Methylotuvimicrobium sp. KM2: one gene and its partner. Each later gene encodes a partner of the first gene's protein in a complex. Links are inferred from orthologs where the notes say so. Each region holds a gene or a part of one and is shown on either strand. Other genes may lie near its edges.

Region 1 (7,704 bases):
GACGAAGCTGCCTTTTTGCCAAAGGATATGTTCATACATATCGTCGGTTGCGATGACAATTTCGGGATAATTTTTCAATACGTCGCCGAGCGCTTTTAGCTCGTCGAGTGAATAGGCGACGCCGGTCGGATTCGACGGGCTGTTGAGGAAAATCAGCCGGGTCTTGTCGGTAATCGCCGCGCGCAGTTGTTCCGGCGATATTTTAAAGTGCCGCGTCTGTGTCGTTTCGATGACGACCGGTACGCCGCCGGCCAGCAGCACCATGTCGGGATAAGAGACCCAGTACGGCGCAGGAATGATCACCTCGTCGCCTTCGTTCAACAGTGCTTGCGTCAGGTTGTAAGAGCTCTGCTTGCCCCCGCACGAAACTAGAATTTGCTTGGCTTGGTAATCGAGGCCGTTGTCTTTTTTGAATTTGTCAATGATTGCTTGTTTCAGGCTTGGCGTGCCGCCGACCGGAGTGTATTTCGTAAAGCCTTTGTTCATCGCCTCGATCGCGGCGGCCTTGATATGATCCGGTGTGTCGAAGTCCGGTTCGCCCGCGCCGAGGCCGATAATGTCCTTGCCGGCGGCGCGCATGGCGGCGGCTCTTGCTGTGATCGCCAGTGTCGGTGATGGTTTAACGGATTGAACTCTGCCGGAAAGTTTTATGCTCATAAGTACCTGTCAAATCAATGTAAAAGTAGACATGATTATACTCTATGTATAATAGCTGTTGAAATTCCATTAGAGAGTGAGTGTGTGAAAAAGGCATTTAATATTCAAGGCCGATTTCAACCGGCAGGCGACCAACCGGTGGCAATTAACCAATTGGTCGAAGGATTGCACGACGGCGAAGTGCATCAAACCTTGCTCGGCGTGACCGGCTCGGGCAAGACTTTTACGATTGCCAATGTTATTAACCAAGTGCAGCGTCCGGCGATGATTCTGGCGCCGAATAAGACATTGGCCGCGCAATTGTACGGCGAGATGAAGGAGTTTTTTCCGGAAAATAGCGTCGAGTATTTCGTGTCGTATTACGACTACTATCAACCGGAAGCCTATGTGCCGGCTTCGGATACCTTCATCGATAAAGATGCTTCGCTGAATGAGCATATCGAACAAATGCGTTTATCGGCGACCAAGGCGCTGATCGAACGCGAGGATACGATCGTCGTCGCGACCGTGTCGGCGATTTACGGCTTGGGTGAACCGGAATCGTATTTTCAAATGGTCTTGCATTTGGTGCGCGGCGATTTGATCGATCAACGCGCGATCGTCCGCCGTTTGGCTGAAATGCAATATACGCGCAACGAAACCGAATTGCGCCGCGCGACTTACCGCGTTCGCGGCGAAGTCATAGATATATTTCCGGCGGAATCCGAGCAGGAGGCGCTTCGTATCGAGTTGTTCGATGATGAAATCGAGCGACTGTCGCTGTTTGACCCGTTGACCGGCGAAATTAAGCAGCGTATTGCGCGTTACACGGTCTACCCGAAGAATCATTACGTCACGCCAAGGGATCAATTGTTGGCAGCAGTTGACGCGATTAAAATCGAATTGAAAGCGCGTCTCGAGCATTTGTATTCGCTGAATAAATTGGTAGAAGCGCAGCGCTTGGAGCAACGGACCTTGTTCGATCTCGAAATGATTTTGGAGGTCGGCTATTGTTCCGGTATCGAAAATTATTCACGTTATCTGTCCGGTCGCGGCCCGGGTGAGCCGCCGCCGACGATGTTCGATTATTTGCCGGATAATGCCTTGGTCATTATCGATGAAAGTCATGTGACGATTCCGCAGATAGGCGCGATGTATAAAGGAGATCGCTCGCGTAAAGAAACCTTGGTCGAATACGGGTTCAGATTGCCTTCGGCGCTTGATAACCGCCCGTTGACCTTCGAAGAGTTCGAAGCAAAATCCAGGCAGCGAATTTATGTTTCGGCAACGCCAGGACCTTATGAAAAAGCGCATTCCGGGGTCTTTGTGGAGCAGGTTGTCAGGCCGACCGGCTTGCTCGATCCGGAAATCGAAGTCCGTCCCGCAACGACTCAGGTCGATGATTTGTTGTCGGAAATCACTAAGCGGGTTAAGGTCAACGAGCGCGTCTTGGTCACAACGTTGACCAAGCGCATGTCCGAAGACTTGACCGAATATTTGGCCGACCATGACGTGCGCGTGCGTTACTTGCATTCGGACATCGATACCGTCGAGCGCGTCGAGATCATTCGCGATTTGCGGCTCGGCAAATTCGATGTGTTGGTCGGTATCAATTTACTGCGGGAAGGTTTGGACATTCCCGAGGTTTCGTTGATTGCGATTTTGGACGCCGACAAGGAAGGTTTCTTGCGTTCGACCGTGTCGTTGGTGCAAACGATAGGCCGTGCGGCGCGTAATGCACACGGTAAGGCGATTTTGTACGGCGATAAGATCACGCGCTCGATGCAACAGGCAATCGATGAAACCGTGAGACGCCGCGAAAAACAGAGCCGTTTCAACGAAATGAATAATATTACGCCGGCAACGGTATTCAAGTCGGTTAAGGATATTTTGGAAATCGCGATTCCGGGCGCCGGCTTTCAACCGGTTGCGAAGGCCGTAGCCGTGACCGAGCCCGATGCGGACTATAAAGCGATGACGCCCAAACAAAAAAGCAAAAAGCTCAAGCAAATGGAAGAGCAAATGTATAAGCATGCTCGGAATCTGGAGTTTGAAGAAGCGGCGCGTCTTAGGGATGAGATTAAATTGTTGCAGGAGATTTATGTTAAAGGTTAAAGGTGAAAGGGGAAAGGGGAAAGAGGAAAGAGGAAAGAGGAAAGAGGAAAGAGGAAAGAGTGTTGGTGGGTTTAGGGGGCACCCTTAAGTTAAGGGAAACTTGTCGTTCGGCAGGCTTTTGAGGCGCATTCGATCCTGAGCCAGCATTAATTATTCTGTGAAGGTGCTTAAAGGTATTGGGTTTAGTGGGTGATGGTTTATTTGTTGTGGTTTTGGGAGGATAGGCAATGAAATATAAATTAGGTTGCGATCTCGAATATCAGGTTGATTCCTTTAGTACGTTTATTTTTAATTTTCGAATCGCGCAGATCGACTGCCAAAAGATCATTAACGAGCATCTGCAACTGAATCCTGCTATTCCTGTTGATGAGTTTGCGGCGCCCGTTTTAGAAAATCGATATTTCAGAGTCAATGTGTCGGCGGGAACGAATCTGCATGTTTCGTATCGTGCGGAAGTCGAAATGTCGCATTTTTACGGGGATCCGAATAAGATCATGGAAATTCAGCCGGCGGATTTGCCGAAAGAGACCTTGCCTTACCTTTATCCCAGTCGCTTCTGTCAATCGGACCGGTTAGTTAACCTTGCGCTTTCGGAGTTTGGTGGAGAGCAGATGGGTTACTCCAGAGTTACGGCCATATGTAATTGGATTTTTGATAAGGTTTATTATCAATACGGAACCAGTAGCTCGCATACTTCCGCATTCGATACCGCTACCGAGCGAATCGGGGTCTGCCGGGATTTCGCGCATTTGGGAATCGCGTTTTGCAGGGCCTTGAATATTCCGGCGCGGTTTGTCTCCAGTTATGCCTATGGGTTGACGACGCCCGATTTTCACGCCTGTTTCGAAGCCTATTTGGGTAATCGTTGGTATTTATTCGATGCTACTCGCCAGGCGCCGCAGAACGGTATCGTGCGTATCGGCACGGGACGCGATGCCGCCGATGTTTCAATAGCCACAATCTTCGGAAATGTTTCGATGAACGAAATGCGTATTTTTATCGAGCATGTTCCGGATCCGGATTGCCCAGGAATTCCGGAGCCGACGACAGAGGCCATTGCGATTTTATGAGTGTTGAGTTTTGCCGGGTTCTTCAAAATGAGCGGGCTGTTTGGTTTTATTGCTCGCCATAAACCCTTTTCATCAGCGTCAGGAACCATTGCGGGCGGAAGATGACGATGAATAGCGCGATTAGACTGACGGTCGGTATGGGGCCGATATCGAGCAGCATGAATACTATCATCGCCAATAAGAGTTGAAGCCGGGCGGCGGCTGACGCATGGTTTTTGCGCCTCGGATTGCCGACGGATGCGCCAGAGCTATCCGGCGAGGTGGGGTTTTGCCGCGAATTCCGATAGATATTATCGACGAGGGTTTTAAACCAGCGAGGGCGGAATAGCGCGACGAACGCGCCAAGCGTTGAGGCTATCGGAATCGGCCCGATGCTAGCGATTCCGATCAGAATCAATGCAAAAACGCACTTCAAGCGTATCATTGTCATTCTATATATCCTGCTATCACGATTTTGTTCGATGGTTCGGAAATGGCTAAAACGTTAAACATCAGCGTAACGCGACGCATCGGTGCCGTCAATTCGCGGTTTAGCTAGGAGCTTGTCCGAGGCATCATTTTCGCCCACAGACGCGTCACCGCCTCCTTTCGGCGCGCTGACGGCGGCACCCTGCACATCCGCAAAACCAACGCCCGGAAACCGAGTTGGCGAAAATCTACCGCAACTTGAATCTTGATCCGCCTAGTATTTTAAATTTAAGTGTCAGGCACGGGTTAAGAGTCCCGACAGTAGCTCGTTAGAGCAGCTGTATATTTCCGTTGTTTATTAAACTTTTTCCGTTCGGCGGCGGTCTTCGCTGCATTAGATGCCTATGACGGAGCCGAAATTTGAAGCCGGAACGGGGGCGGAAAACAAAGAACCTTGTCCATAATCGCAGCCGGCAGCGGTCAATATGTCGCATTGATCGATTGTTTCCACTCCTTCGGCAATGACTTTCATGCCAAGCCTATGGGCCATGGAAATAATGGCTTCGCAAATGGCGTTATCTTGAGTTTTTTGAGTTAAATTGCACACGAAAGATTGATCGATCTTGATGTAATTGATATCAAATCTTTTAAGATAAGGTAGAGATAAAAAACCGGTTCCGAAATCGTCAAGAGATAACCGGATATTTGCGTTTCTGAATTCAAGTAATCGATCGAAAATGATTTTGTCGTTTTTCAAGAATTCTTTTTCTACGATTTCGAGCACGATGCTCTCGGCAGGCAACTTTATCTCCCGCAAATAATCGATCCACCCTGAATTCGCGGTGCTCTTGTTTTTTAACTGTAGAGGAGAAACATTGAGGCTTACTTGGAATTTTTCATGGAAGGCGGTGTGCCATCGCAATACTTGATTTGCCGCCGTTCGGAATACCCAATCACTAATATCGTCAATCATCCCGATTTCTTCCGCTATGTCCATGAATTCGGAAGGGTTAAGGAGTCCGCGTACCGGGTGTTGCCAACGAATCAGGGCTTCCGCTTTGTGGATAGAGCCCGTAACCAATTCAACGATAGGTTGATAGTACAATTTAAACTGTTGATCGGGCAGAGCCTTGCTCAGATCATTACTCAGCAGCATCCTGGTTTGCAAGGCATCTTGCAGAGAACGGGAAAAATAACAGAAACGGTTCCCGCCCTGGTGTTTTGAGAAATACAAAGCCTGCTTCGCACCGTTCAAGAGCTCCGATATTTCCGTCGAGTTATTTGGATAGATAGAGATTCCAATCCTGGCGGAGGTATAAACGATTTCACTTCCGAACTTAAAAGGATTGGCTAATGCATCAATGATGGCTTGAGCGACTCTATCGATACATAGGCAATCATTGAAGCCACTGATAATGATCGCAATCTCATGCTCGCCGTAACGAACTACCGGATCGTATTCCCGAACGCAGCGGTTTATGCGCTTTTCGATTTCAATCAATAGTCTTTCACTTACTATTGGCCCAAAGGAACCCTTGATATGATTGAAATCATCGACATCAATTAATAACACTGCCAGCGGCCGATTAGCGCGCTGCGTCTTGTTAATTTCATTTTGTAAGCGATCATGGATTATTTGATATGAGTGTTCGGTCAGACTGCTCGCCGTCTTGTCGACCGATCGAATAAAAGAGGAGTCGACATCGAAGATGCGGTTATTGTTACCGGTATTCGTTGAGGTATTCCTATTACTCGTGAATGCATGTTCAAAAGCCGGTTTTTCGTTATCCGGCTCACATTCGTTTCGTTCGATTAGATCCCAAACGAAGGAGCGGGGATCGTGCGAGTCGAGATTGTTTAACGATCTTGAAAATTCTAAAGGTGAATTAAGATGGTTTCCAGATACAGCCGCATTGGTAAATAAACGCAAATCCCCGCTGTGAAGCCAATATTTTTTACGCCTATCACTGCGCTCGACGCAATACGAATGACATAAGGCGGTTTTTAGCATTTTTTGCGCATCGCTCATCGAATTTTTAACCGGATTTCCTTTCTTGATGCCAATGTGGGAGCCCACAAGAAGCAGCGGTTTTCCGCTCTTTGTCCTGCTTATAACACGACCGTTGTCGCGAAACCATCGATAGCTACCGTCTACGTTTCGCATGCGATGTTCGCATGTAAACAGAGGGATTTCGCCATTAACGTGCCGTTTAAAATTGGTGTAATATCCAAATAAATCATCCGGGTGAACGAGAGATTTCCATTCTTGAAAAGAGTCGCCTATTTCATTTTTGTGGTAGCCCAGTGATTTCTTCCATTGGCTTGAGCAAAACACTTTATTTTCATGGATGCACCATATCCAAATATCATCATCAAGAGCATCGAGAGTAAACATCCAAAATTCGTCATTTTTATTTATTGCATTGTTGTGAGAGATTATCATTTGAACCTTCCAGTCTGTCTCACCGGTGGTATTGAGCTCTTTAGTCGATCGAGTTGGTTCGGTTTCCATTGCTTTTACCCCAAGTTGGTTAATTGTTGAGTATCCTTGCTCTCCGGATCTCGGCAATTCCCGCCGAAATTTGATCTGCAAAAGGTATATGATTTTCAATGGTTAGTTATTGATAGCGCTGCAATCGAGTTTTAACGGTTCATTTGGCGTCACCAGATTTAATGCAATGATTTCCTGAGCTTTTGACTCCGCCTCAAGCAGTTCTTCAGAGAAAATATCCGTCTCATATTCCTGGCTTGACACTTTCGTTATCGAACTGATAGGAGATTTTCCGGTGTCTTGCAAATGAATCGAAGTTATCGTCGAAAGACCGGGGCGAATAGGGTGCTTCAATATCTCGTCTTCCGGCAGCGCAATGCGTACAGGCACTCGCTCTACGATATGAATGAAATTTCCAGTCGCGTTGTCGGGAGGCAACAAGGCAAAAACACTACCTGTACCAGGAACTAGCCCTTCCACAGTCCCATGAAAGGTATGACTTCCCTGATGCATATCGACGGCGACATCCGCCGATTGGCCGGGTCGTATACCTTGCACCTCGGTTTCCCGTAAGTTTGCCTCCACCCATAGATGATCTAACGGGATCAGCGTCAGCAAAGAGTCGCCCGGTTGAACCCGATTGCCGACTTGAACTTTCCGCATCGCGACATAACCAGATACCGGAGCGTAAATACGTTGCCGGCTATATTCGATGTAGGCGGTGATAAAGTGTTGCTTGGCCGTTTCAATATCGGGATGATCCGTTCTGCTCGTACCGCCAATTCTGGCTTGAACCGCTATGAGTTCGGATTTGGCCTCAATCATTTCCGCGTCCAAAGCCGACATCTGGTCTTCGGCATTCTGCAAAGCTTGCTTCGAAACTGATCCGCTAGGAACCCCTTGCCGAAATCGAAAAACGTCGTGACGTACGCGGGCAAGTCTAAAGGAGCGAGCAATCAGCTTTTGACAGATTTGCTGATGAGT
Region 2 (7,679 bases), 1.9 Mb from region 1 along the record:
CCATAGGGCGACAGCCAGCATGATCACGCCGAAGACCGCTTTGGTTGCATTCAGCCATTGACCGGCCTTCGGTAATAGTTTTCCGGCCGATGCGCCGAGTATCAATAGAGGCACTCCCATACCGAATCCCATCGCGAATAATGCGATGCCGCCGAGCACGGCATCGCCGGTTTGGCCGATATAGATCAACGCGCCGGCCAACGGAGCCGCAACGCAGGGGCCTACGATCAAAGAAGATAACGAGCCCATGATCGCCGCGCTCCAAAACGAACCGTCACGGTGTTTGTCGCTGGATTTATGCAGTCGAGTTTGAATCGATGCGGGCATTTCTAGGTTGTAAAAACCGAACATCGACAACGACAACAATACGAAAATACCGCTGAACAGCGCGATAATCCAAGGTTGTTGAAAGGTCGTTTGTAGATTGCTGCCGAATAACGCTGCCAAGACACCGAAAACCGTGTAGGTCAATGCGGAGGCGGTGACGTAACTCAGTGATAAAAGAAAGGCGCGGCTAGTGGTTACCCGGTTGCGTTGACCGACGATTATGCCGGATAAAATCGGTATCATCGGAAAAATACAGGGTGTGAAAGAAAGTAACAACCCGAAGCCGAAAAAGGACAGTAATGTTAGCCAGAGCGTGTTTTGATGCAAAGATTGAACGATGCGGTCTTGTTCGGATTGCGGTTCGTCGACCCGAGTGCTTGTAAAGGCATTGATCGGCTTCGATGCCTGTGCGGTCATCGGTAGATCCAATGGCGTGCTTTGCGACATCGGAGGATAACATACGCCTCGATCCGCGCAGCCTTGAAATTGTGCTTGAAGAATAATATTTTGTTGATCCGCTTGATAGCGGTTAATCGGCAAATCGAAGCTTAGGTCATTACGGAAGATTTCAACGTCGCCGAATTCCTCGTCGTGGTAAGGCGTGCCTCCGGGCAAAGTGAAGTTGCCGATTTTTACTTTTTCGGAATCTAGGATATCGAATTGAAATTTGTCGCGATATAGATAATAGCCTTCCGCAATTTGCCAATTGACGGTCAGCGTGTTCGGGTCCTTGACCGAAGCGAAAAAGCGGAAGGCTTGTTCCGCCGGAAGCAATTCATCCTGGAACAGATTTAGCTTTAAGTCGCTCAGGCCCTGAACTAAGCCGAAAATCGAGCCGGTTTTCGCGGGAGCCTCTTGAGGCGCTAGGTCTACCGTCAGTGCGGTCTTTTGAGGAGGATAACAAATGCCGATATCGGCGCAACCCTGATGTTTAACTGTCAATTGCAAGGTGTTAAGCGCATTGTCTAGCTTGATGATCGGCACTTCAACGGCGAGTTTGTTTCGATAAATGACCATGTCGCCGAAAAACTCGTCATGCTTCGTTTTTCCTGGAGGATAAGTGATATCGTCGAGTGTAATCCGTTCTGACCGGCTTTCAACGCCCAATTTATCACGGTACAAATAGTAGCCGTCGGCGATCTGCCAGGTTAGAACGATTTTATTCTCTGTATTAGCCTTGGCGGTGAGTTTAAAAGCTTGCTCTTGCGGCAGTAAGTCGCTTTCGCTGATGGCAAAGACGGCTTGATGAAAATTTGCAATGAGGCAAAGCAGTATTATTTTGATAGGCATGAATCGATCCATTTCAGATACTCAGGCAAAGCGTGTTCGACAGAGACCGCGACGATCTCGGGAAGTTCATAGGGATGCGTCTCTTGTATGCGTTGTTCCACTTGCGGGTAAATATCGCGTCGTGTCTTAACGAGCAACAGGTATTCCTGATCCGTTTCGATTTGATCTTGCCAGCGATAAACGGAAGTCAATCCTGGAAGAATATTTGCGCAAGCGGCTAAATTTTCTACGATTAATGTTTGAGCGATAGAGCTTGCCGTATTCTGATCCGGACAGGTGCAAAAGAGGATAATGTGATTCGACATAACTGGAGACTCGGTCAATTTGTTCTGGAGTTTCGGTTTTAAAATCCCTATATTGTAACGTTTAATTCAGGATAAGGTCTCGGTGCGATTTTTCGCCGGTCTTGGTTCATTGATTTTGAGCGGATGAAAATGGGTTCATAACTTTCGTACTTCAAGTTTCGGAAGTGCCCGAGGGCTCCCGGTGCCGGATTTCGATCTTAGAGTAGGTATAATTGATTTCAAATGGGAAACTTTCCGGGGTTATCTGTTTCCAATGTGAAATTTGTTTAGGAATTTTAAATGAAAGTTTTTCAAGTTGTATTTTTGTGTTTTTTGATCATTCCTTTTTTGGAGATTTATTTGCTGCTGCCCATCGGCGGCTTGATCGGTGTATTTCCGACGGTTGTTTTGGTGGTATTTACTGCCGTATTGGGCGCTGCTTTGTTAAGACAGCAAGGTTTTGCGACCTTAAGGCGTTTTCAAGATAATTTGAACCAGGGCGTGGTTCCCGCTTACGAAATGATTGAAGGGCCGATATTGCTGGTTGGTGGAGCATTGTTATTGACTCCCGGTTTTTTTACCGATGTGCTTGGCTTTGCATGTCTAATACCTCAGCTGCGCGGCAAAATCGCCCGTTATGTGATTGAGAACCACCTGATACAGACGGGTAGCGCGGTTCATCCCGGGCGATCCAAAGATAATAATGTCTTGGAAGGCGAATATAAAAAGGAGGATTGACAGGTCTTTCTTATTAAGCCGCTTGATCTACGTCCCTGTAGAAATTAAGCGGCTTATTGGCTACTTTCCGGTTCGCCGCTAGTGCAAGTGTTCTTGTTGAGCCCGGAATAAACCGGACACCAACCGAAAAAAGAGGTGCCGATCAATACGGTTCCTAACAGTAATAAAATAATTTTTGCGGTGAATAAAGATATCAATACCAATGCCGCGCCTCCGAACATGCGGTATTTTTTATCCTTATCGCCAAGATTGTGTTCGAATTTTATCATGCGTTTAAAATCGAAGCTCATTGTAAGTCCCCTCTGCTAATTAATGTTGGTTATTAAAGCCCGGTCCGGCCGTCATTATTGCTTTCCTTAAACGCGCATAGCTTATAGAAATGTTTCAACGATAACAAATGGATATTACTTCAATTATTAATCCTCTCAATGATGCTCAACGCGAAGCGGTATCGGCGCCGTCCCGCGCAATGTTGGTTTTAGCCGGCGCCGGTAGCGGCAAGACCCGGGTCTTGGTGCATCGCATCGCTTGGCAGATTCAAGTCGAAGGCCATTCGCCGCATAGTATCTTGGCTGTCACCTTCACTAATAAAGCCGCAACGGAAATGCGCACCCGTATCGAAGATCTGCTCAATATTTCTGCGCGTTCGATGTGGATAGGCACCTTTCATGGACTCGCGCATCGCCTGCTCAGACGTCACGCCAAAGAAGCGCAACTGCCCGAGACTTTTCAAGTGATGGATTCGGACGACCAATTGCGGCTGATCAAGCGTCTCTACAAAAACCTGAATCTGGACGAGGCCAAATGGCCGCCCAAGCAAGCGCAATGGTATATCAACGCGCAAAAAGACGAGGGTATTCGGGCCAAGCACATGCCGGAAACCGGCGATTTTTTTGCGCGGCAAATGCTGGCGATTTATAAGGCTTACGAAGAGGTCTGTCAGCGCTCGGGTCTGGTCGATTTTGCCGAACTGCTGCTGCGCGCGCATGAATTGCTGCGCGACAATCCCGAAACCTTGAGTTTTTATCAACAACGGTTCCGGCATGTGCATGTCGACGAATTTCAAGATACCAATACGATTCAATATGCCTGGCTGCGGCTGTTGACGCAAGATCGCGATAATCTATTCGTGGTCGGCGACGACGATCAATCCATTTACGGATGGCGCGGCGCGAAAATCGAAAATATTTTTCGATTTCAAAAGCATTATCCGAACCATAAGGTCGTCAAACTGGAACAAAACTACCGATCGACCGGCCATATTCTGAAAGCGGCCAACCGGGTCATCGAGCATAACGAAGGACGAATGGGCAAGGAGCTTTGGACCGATAGCGGGGACGGCGAGCCGATTTCGGTTTATGCCGCGTTCAACGAGCAGGACGAAGCCTATTACGTTGTCGAGCGTATTCGAAAATGGGTCAATGAAGGTGGAATGCGCAGCGACATCGCGATTCTTTACCGTTCCAACGCGCAATCGCGCCAGTTCGAGGAAAAGCTGATCGCGACCAGTATTCCTTATCGTGTCTACGGCGGCTTGCGCTTTTTCGATCGGGCCGAAATTAAAAATGCCTTGGCTTATTTGCGCCTGATGGCCAATCTTGACGACGATGCCTCGTTCGAACGCGTCGTCAATACGCCGACGCGCGGTATCGGCGCCAAATCTTTGGACGACATCCGAGTATTGGCGCGCGACAGGAATCTGTCCCTTCGCCAAGCGGCCAAGCTCGCAATCGATCAAAAGTTGATGACGCCGAGAGCGCTGAACGCCATGCACGGATTCATTGCCTTGATTCGACACCTCGCCGAACAGACGCAAGGCTTACCGCTGTTCGAGCAAGTCAAACTCGTTGTCGAAAAGTCCGGTTTGATCGAGTTTTATAAAAAAGAAAAAGACGATAAAGGCGAGGCACGCGTCGAAAACTTGGAAGAATTGGTCAATGCCGCACGACTGTTCGAGTACGATCAAGATAACGAAGAAAATTTAAGCGAACTCGATATGTTTTTGGCGCATGCGGCGCTCGAAGCCGGCGAAATGCAAAGTGGTGCCGAGCAAGATTGCGTGCAGCTGATGACCTTGCATGCCGCTAAGGGCTTGGAATTCAAGAGGGTGTTTTTGGTCGGTTTCGAGGAAGGTTTGTTTCCGTCGCAACAATCGATCGAGGATCCGGGGCGCTTGGAAGAAGAGCGTAGGCTTTGTTATGTCGGCATGACTCGCGCGATGGAAAACTTGTGTTTGACTTATGCTGAATCCCGGCGTTTGTGGGGGCGCGAAACCTATCCGAAGCCTTCGCGGTTTTTGCGAGAAATTCCGACCGAAACGCTTCAGGAAGTCAGGATGCGCGCCCAGGTCAGCCGTCCGGTTTCATTTACCGGAAACGTGGATAGTCATGAGCCGGGTTCATACAAATTGGGGCAGCGCGTCCGCCATGAAAAATTCGGCGAAGGTGTGGTGCTGCAAAGAGAAGGCAGCGGCGCACAGGAGCGCATTCAGATCAATTTCCAGCAGGTGGGTATCAAATGGTTGATGTTGTCATATGCCAAGTTGGAAGGAGTGGGAGTTTAACACACATAGTAGCCCGGATGCAGCGTAGCGCAATCCGGGAAGTTCGGAGCCATGCCATTCCCGTATTCCGCTACGCTGCATACGGGCTACATGCTTTATAGCCGTGATTTTCGTGTGTTTCGTGGACGAAATGCTTTTCTAGGTAAAAAGGCAAATAGTCATTGCTTCGGTAAAAACCCTTTCAACTCAGGCAGACAAGAGCCGCAGCCGGTTCCTGCGCTGAGTTTTTGCCCGATTTGTTCGATGTTCGCCAAATTGAATTCCCGAACCGCTTTGGCGATCGACTTTTCGCCGACATTGAAACAGGAACAAACCAAGCGGCCGCAATCCTCTTGTCCTTCCGGCGGCAAAGCGCTCAATAATCGTAAGCGCTCCTCTTTGTTGATCTGCGGTTGCGCGAATAGCGTTTCAAGCCAGCCGGTTTCCGGCAATAGCGGTGATGAGGACACGAACAGGCAAACTTCCAGTCGACCGTTGATGATTAGCGCACTGCGATAATCGCCCCGTTCCGGATCGCTGTATTCCAGACAATGAGGCTTGTTCGATTCGCCGGATAACGAACTTAACCAATCGCGCCAAGAAGGGAAGGGGGTACGGTCGGCCAGCTCGTAGCGGATGAAGTCGTTGCCTTTGAATGTAACGCGATATTCTATATCGTCTATGGCCAACGGCGAACGCGACAATAGCGTTGCGTACCAAAGCGCTCGGTAAGGCGTGATGGTTACCGGCGTTTGTTTGCTTTCCGGTTGGCCGGAATGCGGATCGACCACCGGGTTGACTAATGCGCCGACGCGTCCTCTGCTAGTGAGTTGCGCCGTCCAGTGCATCGGCACGAAGAGGCTGCCGGGTTGCTGGTTTTCGGTGACGACGACTCGGGCAATCATGTTGCCCCAAAGACTAGATACCGTCGCTAGGTCATGCGTTTGTAAATGATAACGTGCCGCGTCGAGCGGATGAATCTCGACGAAAGGCTCCGGTTTATGAGCATTCAGTTTCGCCGACAAGCCGGTTCGGGTCATCGTATGCCATTGATCGCGCAGGCGTCCGGTATTCAACGTAAAAGGATAATTCGGATCGGGCTTGTTAACCGGCAGGCGCGGGCGTATCGCAATGAACCGGGCTTTTCGAGACGCGGTATGAAACTTACCGTCGGTGAACAGGCGCGCGGTGCCGTTAGGATTCTTCTTGGTGACCGGCCATTGCACAGGTTGTAACCGGTCGTAAGCGTCTTCGGTCAGATCCGCGAAGGCTGAAATATCGAAATCGCGCGGTTGGTCTTTCCGGTTATTTTCAAAGCCGGACAGCGCGGCATGTTCGCGGAAAATGTCGGCACCGGACCGGTAGGCGAAGGCATGATTGAAGCCCATGCGGACGGCGACTTGACTGACGATCCACCAATCCGGCCTAGCGTTTCCGGAAAACGGGAATAGCGGTCGCTGACGCGATATTCGCCTTTCCATGTTCGTGACGGTACCGTTTTTTTCGCTCCAGCCGGCCGCCGGTAAGCGGACATGTGCCAAATCGACCGTATCGGTATTCTTGATGCAATCCGATACGATGACGAGATCGCAGCGTTTCAGCGCATTTTTGACTTTATCGGCGTCCGGCAGTGTGACCACCGGATTCGTTGCGATAATCCAAACCGCCTTGACGGTGCCCGCATCGATTGCATCGAACAGTTCGACCGCTTTCAGGCCGGGACGGGTCGCGATCCTATCGGTTTGCCAAAAGCGGGCGACGCGGTCGATATGCTCGGGATTATCCAATTCCATGTGCGCGGCCAAGGTATTGGCCAATCCGCCGACTTCGCGACCGCCCATCGCATTCGGCTGGCCGGTGAACGAAAAAGGCCCCATGCCCGGTTTCCCGATTCTACCGGTCGCCAAATGGCAATTGATGATGGCATTGCATTTATCGGAGCCGGAGGCCGATTGATTGATGCCTTGCGAATAGACCGTAACGGTTTTAGCGGTGTTCGCATACCAACTGTAAAACGTTTCGACGTCGACCGAGGACAAGCCGCAGTCTTGCGCGACAGCTTCAATACTTCCTGCAGTACTTTGGGCGGACTGTAAAGCCCATTCGAAATCCTGAGTATGCGCGGCGATATAGTCGTTATCGAGCGCATCGCTTTGTGCCAAATAGGCCAACAAACCGTTGAATAATAAGCCGTCCATGCCCGGTTTGATCGCCAAATGCAAATCCGCGCTGTCGCATGTTGCGGTTCGGCGCGGGTCGATGACGACGACTTTCAGTGCCGGATTGTTTTCTTTGGCCTTGAGAATACGCTGAAACACGACCGGGTGACACCAGGCGGTGTTCGAGCCGGTGAGCACGATCAATTCGGCGGCTTCCAGGTCTTCATAGTTGCACGGGACGGCATCGGCGCCGAAAGCCCGTTTGTAACCAGTGACCGCCGAGGACATGCATAGCCTTGAATTGGTGTCGATATTGGCCGAACCGATAAAGCCTTTCAT

What was found. The genes of interacting proteins can lie anywhere in the genome.
Region 2: the proteins of uvrB (region 1) and uvrD are in contact, whole or in part, in a crystal structure (PDB 7EGT), measured with the Thermus thermophilus proteins. The link is inferred for Methylotuvimicrobium sp. KM2 from one-to-one orthologs. Residues at the interface, in WP_096411307.1 of Thermus thermophilus: Glu23, Leu25, Arg26, Asp27, Gly28, Glu29, Arg30, Phe31, Arg55, Glu326, Asp327, Phe328, Glu379, Ser382, Gln383, His398, Gly400, Arg401; in WP_096412145.1 of Thermus thermophilus: His654, Arg656, Phe657, Gln666, Asp668, Glu669, Lys680, Arg681, Leu682, Ser683, Lys685, Tyr686, Ala687.

What each region holds. Positions count from the first base shown.
Region 1 is NZ_CP150634.1:1,079,158-1,086,861, forward strand. Bases 304-3,246 are described here. They hold uvrB (excinuclease ABC subunit UvrB), read left to right. Parts: upstream 304-741; coding sequence 742-2,751; downstream 2,752-3,246. Other genes in these bases: WJM45_RS04795 (pyridoxal phosphate-dependent aminotransferase), read right to left, coding at 304-657; WJM45_RS04805 (transglutaminase family protein), read left to right, coding at 2,979-3,246. In the rest of the region: more of WJM45_RS04795, read right to left, coding at 1-303; more of WJM45_RS04805, read left to right, coding at 3,247-3,821; WJM45_RS04810 (hypothetical protein), read right to left, coding at 3,868-4,251; WJM45_RS04815 (bifunctional diguanylate cyclase/phosphodiesterase), read right to left, coding at 4,624-6,258; WJM45_RS04820 (HlyD family secretion protein), read right to left, coding at 6,844-7,704. UniProt on the Escherichia coli protein: The UvrABC repair system catalyzes the recognition and processing of DNA lesions. A damage recognition complex composed of 2 UvrA and 2 UvrB subunits scans DNA for abnormalities.
Region 2 is NZ_CP150634.1:3,001,199-3,008,877, reverse strand. Bases 2,702-5,619 are described here. They hold uvrD (DNA helicase II), read left to right. Parts: upstream 2,702-3,036; coding sequence 3,037-5,202; downstream 5,203-5,619. Other genes in these bases: WJM45_RS12590 (molybdopterin-dependent oxidoreductase), read right to left, coding at 5,361-5,619; WJM45_RS12600 (DUF2892 domain-containing protein), read right to left, coding at 2,702-2,929. Also shown: protein-disulfide reductase DsbD, read right to left, coding at 1-1,617; divalent-cation tolerance protein CutA, read right to left, coding at 1,602-1,922; WJM45_RS12605 (FxsA family protein), read left to right, coding at 2,202-2,639; more of WJM45_RS12600, read right to left, coding at 2,693-2,701; more of WJM45_RS12590, read right to left, coding at 5,620-7,679. UniProt on the Escherichia coli protein: A helicase with DNA-dependent ATPase activity. Unwinds DNA duplexes with 3'-5' polarity. Translocates on single-stranded DNA with 3'-5' polarity. Initiates unwinding more efficiently from a nicked substrate than double-stranded DNA.